3 regions of the Allobosea sp. Tri-49 genome follow, and region 1 is predicted to be linked to each of the others. Evidence: riboswitches for the same ligand, from Rfam matches in the RefSeq annotation. Region 1 holds a riboswitch; each other region holds the start of a gene.

The links. Region 1 has a riboswitch for cobalamin ahead of BLM15_RS18905 (CbtB domain-containing protein). Riboswitches for the same ligand answer to the same signal wherever they lie in the genome.
Region 2: linked by a shared signal. The riboswitch ahead of BLM15_RS31965 (ABC transporter substrate-binding protein) and the one ahead of BLM15_RS18905 (CbtB domain-containing protein) in region 1 are both predicted to bind cobalamin.
Region 3: linked by a shared signal. The riboswitch ahead of BLM15_RS24710 (TonB-dependent receptor plug domain-containing protein) and the one ahead of BLM15_RS18905 (CbtB domain-containing protein) in region 1 are both predicted to bind cobalamin.

Annotation. Positions count from the first base shown of each region.
Region 1 is NZ_CP017946.1:3,924,322-3,926,578, reverse strand. It holds gene BLM15_RS18915 (DUF1636 family protein) at 1-96, opposite strand, end outside; gene BLM15_RS18910 (CbtA family protein) at 145-900, opposite strand; gene BLM15_RS18905 (CbtB domain-containing protein) at 911-1,084, opposite strand; cobalamin riboswitch at 1,120-1,299, opposite strand; gene cobU (bifunctional adenosylcobinamide kinase/adenosylcobinamide-phosphate guanylyltransferase) at 1,385-1,897, shown strand; gene cobO (cob(I)yrinic acid a,c-diamide adenosyltransferase) at 1,912-2,257, shown strand, end outside.
Region 2 is NZ_CP017946.1:4,859,241-4,861,497, forward strand. It holds gene BLM15_RS23460 (mandelate racemase/muconate lactonizing enzyme family protein) at 1-696, shown strand, start outside; cobalamin riboswitch at 726-936, shown strand; gene BLM15_RS31965 (ABC transporter substrate-binding protein) at 1,177-2,187, shown strand; gene BLM15_RS23470 (FecCD family ABC transporter permease) at 2,184-2,257, shown strand, end outside.
Region 3 is NZ_CP017946.1:5,124,971-5,127,227, reverse strand. It holds gene BLM15_RS24715 (flotillin family protein) at 1-589, shown strand, start outside; cobalamin riboswitch at 663-862, shown strand; gene BLM15_RS24710 (TonB-dependent receptor plug domain-containing protein) at 985-2,257, shown strand, end outside.

The sequences.
Region 1 (2,257 bases):
GTCCTCGCGCTGGCGCCGGCAGACGGTGCAGACATGGATGGTGCAGCCCGGCTCCAGCCGGGTTTCCGTCGCGAGGGCGAGATCGCCTTCGAGCATCGAAACGCCTCCTTGGGCTGGCGCGGCCGCAATCGGCCGCGCGAGGCGTCAGGCCGCCGCGGCTGCGGCGCTGCGACGAGCAAGCCAGGGCCAGAGCACGCCGACGGCAAAGCCGGTGGCGAGCCAGAGGGCGGCCTGGATGGCGAGCGAGAGCGCGGCGAAATGCGCGGCGATCTCGGCCGGCACCTTGCTCTCCGGCGCAGCCGGATGCGGCGCGCCGATCAGATGCGGCACGAGCAGCGCCAGCACGGCAAGCGCCCGCGCCCAGGAGGCCTCGACCCGCAGGAACACGAAGAGCGCGCCGGCGGTGACCACCGCCGTCAGCAGCCACCAGAGCTGGCGCTGTTGCAGTTCGGCCGCGGCTGAACCCGGCAATTCAGGCGCCAGCCCCATCGCCGGGGCGAGTCCGAAGGCGAGGAAACCGCAGACAGCCCATGCCAGCGCCCGGCACTGGTCGATCTGTTCGTTTGCCGCGATCATCCCGGCGAGCAGCAGGGCTGCGAAGCCGATCGCGGTGCCGATCGTCACCAGACTGGTGAAGGCGGTGCGCTGCAAGCCGTCCTGCGGCTTCCATTCATGCTCGCCGGTGTGCTCCGCCCCGGCTTTCGGATCGTTATGGGCGAGCTGGATGCGGGCGCCATCGGTGAAGGCGGCCTGCATCGGTGCGCCCTGCGTACGCAGCGCCGCCTCATAGGTCTCGGCCTTGAGGATCAGCGGGGTGGTGGTGACGTGCTGGAGCGCCGAGATCAGCAGTCCAGCCAGAAGCCCGGCCAGGATGCTGACCGTGAGAATACGCGTGACCATGTGCTTCCCCTCAATGACAGGGGAAGGCGAGGCCGTGACGGGTGTCGTGCGCCGCGTTGTGGACAGTGGACGAGGCGGCGAAGCCGACGGTGTAGATCAGCACGAAGCCGAGGATCAGCGCGGCGGCGACGGCTTTCGCCCGTTCCGAGACGCTGGCCTGGCTGGTGACGGTTGCGGTGTTCATTGGCTCACTCCTGGCCACCCCACCGGCAGCCTGCTGGACGACATCGGAAGACGGCAGGTCTCCTGGCTCACGGCTTGGTGTCCTGCTCCGCCTTCCCGGGAAACCCAGTGGCCGATGGCGCAGGACGCGCCGCTTACAGTTGCGGGGGCAGCCGCGGTCCTTCACCGCGTTCCCTTTTCACCTCGTCGTCGAGGCACCGTCACCGATGATCATTAGCCACAGGCGCGGTGCTGTGCAATGCAATGCCGTCATTCCCGGCGGAGCGCGGCGCAAGCCGAAGCATGACGCGGAGACTGCAGCATGACCCTCCCCCCGCTCACCCTCATCCTCGGCGGCGCCCGCTCCGGCAAGAGCCGCCATGCGGAAGCGCTGATCGAGGCGCTGCCGCCCGCCTGGACCTATATCGCCACCGCCCAGGCCTATGATGACGAGATGCGGGCCCGGATCGCCGAGCATCGCGCCCGCCGCTCCCGCGATTGGCAAACGGTCGATGCTCCGGTCGCGCTGCCCGAGGCGATCCGCAACGCCCGGTCCGGGCAGCCCATCCTCGTCGATTGCCTGACGCTCTGGCTGACCAATCTCCTGCTTGCCGAACGCGACATCGCGATCGCGACCGGCGAGCTCATTGCGGCCTGCCGCGAGGCGGAGGGACCGGTTGTGCTGGTCTCCAACGAGGTCGGCCTCGGCATCGTGCCCGACAATGCGCTCGCCCGGCGCTTCCGCGACGAGGCCGGCCGCCTGCACCAGCGGCTTGCGGCGCAGGCCGGGCGCGTGGTCTTCATGGTCGCCGGATTGCCGATGCAGGTGAAATGAAGAGCGAAGCGACGATGACGGACCAAGCCGAGGATGCCGCCCGCCACAAGGCGAAGATGGCAAAGCGCAAGGCAGTGCAGGACGCCGAGGTCGCCGGCAAGACGGTCGAGAAGGGCCTGCTGATCGTCAACACCGGCCCGGGCAAGGGCAAGTCGACCGCCGCCTTCGGCCTGATCCTGCGCGCGCTCGGCCATGGTTGGCGCATCGGCGTCGTGCAGTTCATCAAGGGCGCTTGGTCGACCGGCGAGCGCAAGGCGCTGGAGGCCTTCGGCGACCAGATCTCCTGGCATTCGATGGGCGAGGGCTTCACCTGGGAGACGCAGGACAAGGCCCGCGACATCGCTGCGGCGACCCGCGCCT
Region 2 (2,257 bases), 930 kb from region 1:
GCCGCCAAGTTCGGCTGGGGACCGATCGGCCGCGGCAGCGTCGAGGCCGATGCCGAGCATTTCGTTGCGGCTCGGGAAGGGCTGGGAACCGACGGGATACTGCTCGTCGATACCGGCCAGATCTTCATCGAAGACGTCGAGCGCGCGGCCGCCCGCTTGCCGGCGATGGAGAAGGCGGATGTCCGCTGGTTCGAGGAGCCCTTCCACGCCAGCGCGCTTGAAGCCTATGGCGCACTCGCCAAGCTTAGCCCAAAGGTGCGCCTCGCCGGTGGCGAAGGCGCCCACAATGAAACCATGGCCAAGCAGCTGATCGACTATGGCGGCATCGGCTATGTCCAGATCGATTGCGGCCGGATCGGCGGAATCGGTCCCTCGAAGGCGGTGGCGGATTACGCGGTGGCGAAGGGCGTGACCTTCGTCAACCACACGTTCACCTCGCATCTGGCGCTGTCGGCCTCGCTGCAGCCCTATGCCGGGCTCGCCGATCACGAAATCTGCGAATATCCGGCGATGCCGAAGCCGCTCGCCACGGCGATCTCCGCCAATCATCTGGAGCGCGATGCGCGGGGGCAGGTCGCAGCGCCGGATGCGCCCGGCCTCGGCATCGAGGTCGCGACCACCGCGCTGAAAAGCTACCTCCAGGACGTCGAGATTTCCGTCCAGGGCAAGCGGCTCTACAGCACGCCCAGCCTCTGAACGGCGCTTGACGATGTAGCGCCGCCTTATAGGGTGGGCGCGATCGAGGTTCTCCGGGTTGCTTCCGGAGCTAAGAGGGAATTCGGTGAGGCGCGCTTGCTCCAAAGCCGAGGCTGCCCCCGCAACTGTAAGCGGCGAGCTCTCCGTCCATCGTCCACTGGTGCTCCTTGCGCCGGGAAGGCCGGGCGGAACCGGCGTCGACCCGCGAGCCAGGAGACCTGCCCCGATCGTCGAAGACGTCTTTCGGGCGGGGTGTCCCGGAGGTGTGCATCGGTGGCGGTCGTCCGAGCCCGCCATCTGTCCACATCCCCTGCCAGCTCCCATCCGTCATCTCGGGGAGCGATGAAGTCCATGTCCATAACGACCACCATGCGCGCGACGGCGCAGAGCTTGACGGCTGCGTGCCGTCCCCTCTATCAGAAATGCAACATTGTTACATTTGAGGCTCGTCCTGTGCCGACTGCGCGTCGATTTGTCCGCCTGCTGCAATGGCCCGCTGCGGTGCTTCTCGGCACTTTGCTTGCGGGTGCAGCTTCTGCTGCGCCAACACAGTATCCGCTGACACTGGAGAACTGCCGCGAGAGCGTGACCTTCGCCGGTCCGCCCAAGCGCGTCGTCGCGATCGGCCAGACGCAGACCGAAATCCTCTACGCGCTCGGTCTCGCCGACCGCGTCGTCGGCACCGCGGTCTGGTTCTCGCCGGTCGCCAAGCCCTATCAGGCGGTCAACGCCAAGGTGAAGCGTCTCGCCGACAACGATCCGAGCTTCGAAGCGGTGCTCGCCCAGGAACCGGATCTCGTCACCGCGATGTTCGAATGGCATGTCGGGCCCAACGGCATCGTCGGCAAGCGCGACCAGTTCGCCAAGGTCAAGGTGCCGACTTACGTTTCGCCGACCGACTGTGTCGGCAAGGACAATTCCGGCGCCGGCGATGGCGTGCGCACGCAAATGTTCACGATGGAGCTGGTCTATCGCAATATCCGCGAGTTCGGCCAGATCTTCGACGTCGCCGATCGGGCCGATGCGCTCATTGCCGAGCTGAAGGCGCGCGAGAACAAGGCGGTCCAGGCTGTGGCGAACGTCAAGGCCAAGGACGTGCCGGTCGTGGTCTGGTTCTCCAGCAAGGACATCAAGGGCGACGGCTTCATGGCCGGCAAGAACGGCGTGCCCGCCTATATCCTGTCGAAGCTTGGCGCCCGCAACATCATCACCACTAATGAGGAATGGCCACTGGTCGGCTGGGAGAGCATCGCTGCCGCCAACCCCGCGGTGATCGTCACGGTGAAGATGGATCGCCGCCGCTTCCCGGCCGACGACATCGAGAAGAAGCTCGACTTCCTCAAGACCGACCCCGTCGCCAGCAAGCTCGATGCGGTGAAGAACAACCGTGTCGTCATCATCGATGTCGGTGCGACCCGCGCCGGCCTCGACACGGTCGATGGCATCGAGACGCTAGCCAAGGCGATCGCCGGTTTCGGCCTTTCTCCTTGAGCCACGCCGTCCACGGTCCCAACTGGCCAGCGCGGATCGCCATCGCGCTGGCGGCTCTGCTGGCGCTCAC
Region 3 (2,257 bases), 1.2 Mb from region 1:
GGACGCCGAGCAGCAGGCGACCGCGGTCACCGTCAAGGCCGAGGCCGAGCGCCACGCGGCCGAGGACCTTGCCGCCGCGGTCAAGATCCAGGCCGAGGCCGAAGCCGAAGCGGCCAAGATCCGCGCCACCGGCGTGATCGAGCTCGGCGAGGCGCAGGCCAGGGCCGAGCGCGCCAAGAACGAGGCGCGCAATGCGCTCTCCGCGGGCATCATCGAGTTCGAGCTGGCCAAGGCCCGGATCGAGATCGTGCCGCTCGCTCTGGAGCAGGCGATGAAGCCGATCGAGAAGATCTCGGACATCCGGATCTTCAGCGCGGGCGGGTTCGCGAGCGCCCTTGCCGGGGCGCAGGGAGAGCACGCCGGCAACCCGATCGGCGACCTCTCCAGCCAGCTCCTGAGCTTCACCGCCCAGAAGCCTATCCTCGACGAGATACTGGCCCAGGCCGGCTTCAAGGGGTCCGATCCGACTCAGGCCCTGCTCGCCGCCTCGCTCGGCAACTCGATGCAGGCGTCGGCAACACCCAAGGCGGCTGCGCCCAAAACGCCGCTCGCCGGCAAGGAGCCGTCCCCTCCGGCCAAGCCGGACTGATCCTCGCAGATAATGGCGCCTCACGCGAGGGAACGCGGCGGCGGAGTCCGAATTGACCCCGCCGCATTTCCGCCCTACTCGTGAATGCGACGGTTCCCTCACGGGATCAAAAGGGAACGCAGTGCGGGTGGCCTGGCCATCTCATGCTGCGGCTGCCCCCGCAACTGTAAGCGGCGAGCCTTTCGCCACACGCCACTGGGGCCTCGGACCTGGGAAGGCGGTGAAAGGCGGTGACCCGCGAGCCAGGAGACCTGCCGTCAGCCGTGGTCACACGCGAACACATCGGCCGGGGGTCCGCTGATGGGTGATAAGCCTTTGCGCGCCCGTTTGCGGGAGCGGAGCGGATTATCTCGTTCGCGGTGACGTGCCACTGACGTTACCGCCGAGGTTTTACCGTGATCCGTTTGCCCAGCCCCGCCAAGAGCGGGCGTTTGCCTGTTGCCTTGTCCCTGCTCGCCGCCTCGACCCTACTGACGCCACTCGCAGCGCGAGCGCAATCGAGCGAGAAGCCGATCGCGCTCGACGAGATCGTCGTCAGCCCAACCGGCGTGCCGACGCCGGCCAGGGAGATCGCCAGCTCCGTCACCGTCGTCACGGCACAGGAGATCGAACGCCAGCAGCGCCGCACCCTGCCGCAGGCGCTCGCCGCCGTGCCCGGCCTCAACATCGTCCAGACCGGCGGCCCTGGCGGGCTGACCTCGGTCTTCATGCGCGGCACCAATTCGAACCACGTCAAGGTGCTGATCGACGGCATCGAGGTGAACGACCCCTCAACACCGAACCGCTCCTTCGATTTCGGCCAGATGCTGACCACCGACATCGAGCGGATCGAGGTGCTGCGCGGCCCGCAGAGCGGCCTCTACGGCGCCAATGCGCTCGGCGGCGTCATCTCGATCACCACCAAGCGTGGCGAAGGCCCGCCGAAGCTGACGGGCTCGATCGAAGCCGGCTCGCACGGCACCTTCAACCAGAGCGTCGGCCTCAGCGGCGGCAATGACCGCTTCGACTATGCCTTCAGCGTCAGCCATTTTCGAGCGGAGGCGACACCAATAACGCCGCCGGAACTCGTTCCGCCTGGCCGGCGCCGCAATCCCAACTCCTATGACAACTGGAGCTATTCCGCCCGCCTCGGCGCCCGCCTCACCGACACGCTGAGCGTCAACTGGGTCGGCCGCTATATCGACGGGCAGTTGCTGTTCACTAACGATTCCGGCTTCCCGAGCCGGCCGGATGCCTTCCGCTCCAGTCAGAACTACCGCCAGGCCTTCACCCGCGGCGAGATCGTCTGGGATCCGCTGGACGGCCGTTTCGTCAACCGCTTCGGCGTCTCCTACAGCAACCAGGATCGCTCCAACCGCCGGCCGAACGCCGCGGGCATTCTCGAGCTACCGACCGAGAATCTCGGCGAGCGCACCAAATACGATTGGCGCGGCGACCTGAAGATCACGCAGGGCCAGACATTGGTCGCAGGCCTGCAATATGAGACCGAGCGCTTCGACACCCCCAACAAGACCGTCTCGAACGGCAACAGGGGCGCCTTCGTCGAATTGCAATCGAACTGGACCGACCGCTTCTTCACCGTCGCCAATATCCGCTACGATCACGACGACAAGTTCGGCGGCCACACCACCTATCGCATCGCACCGGTCCTCATCGTGCCAGGCACCG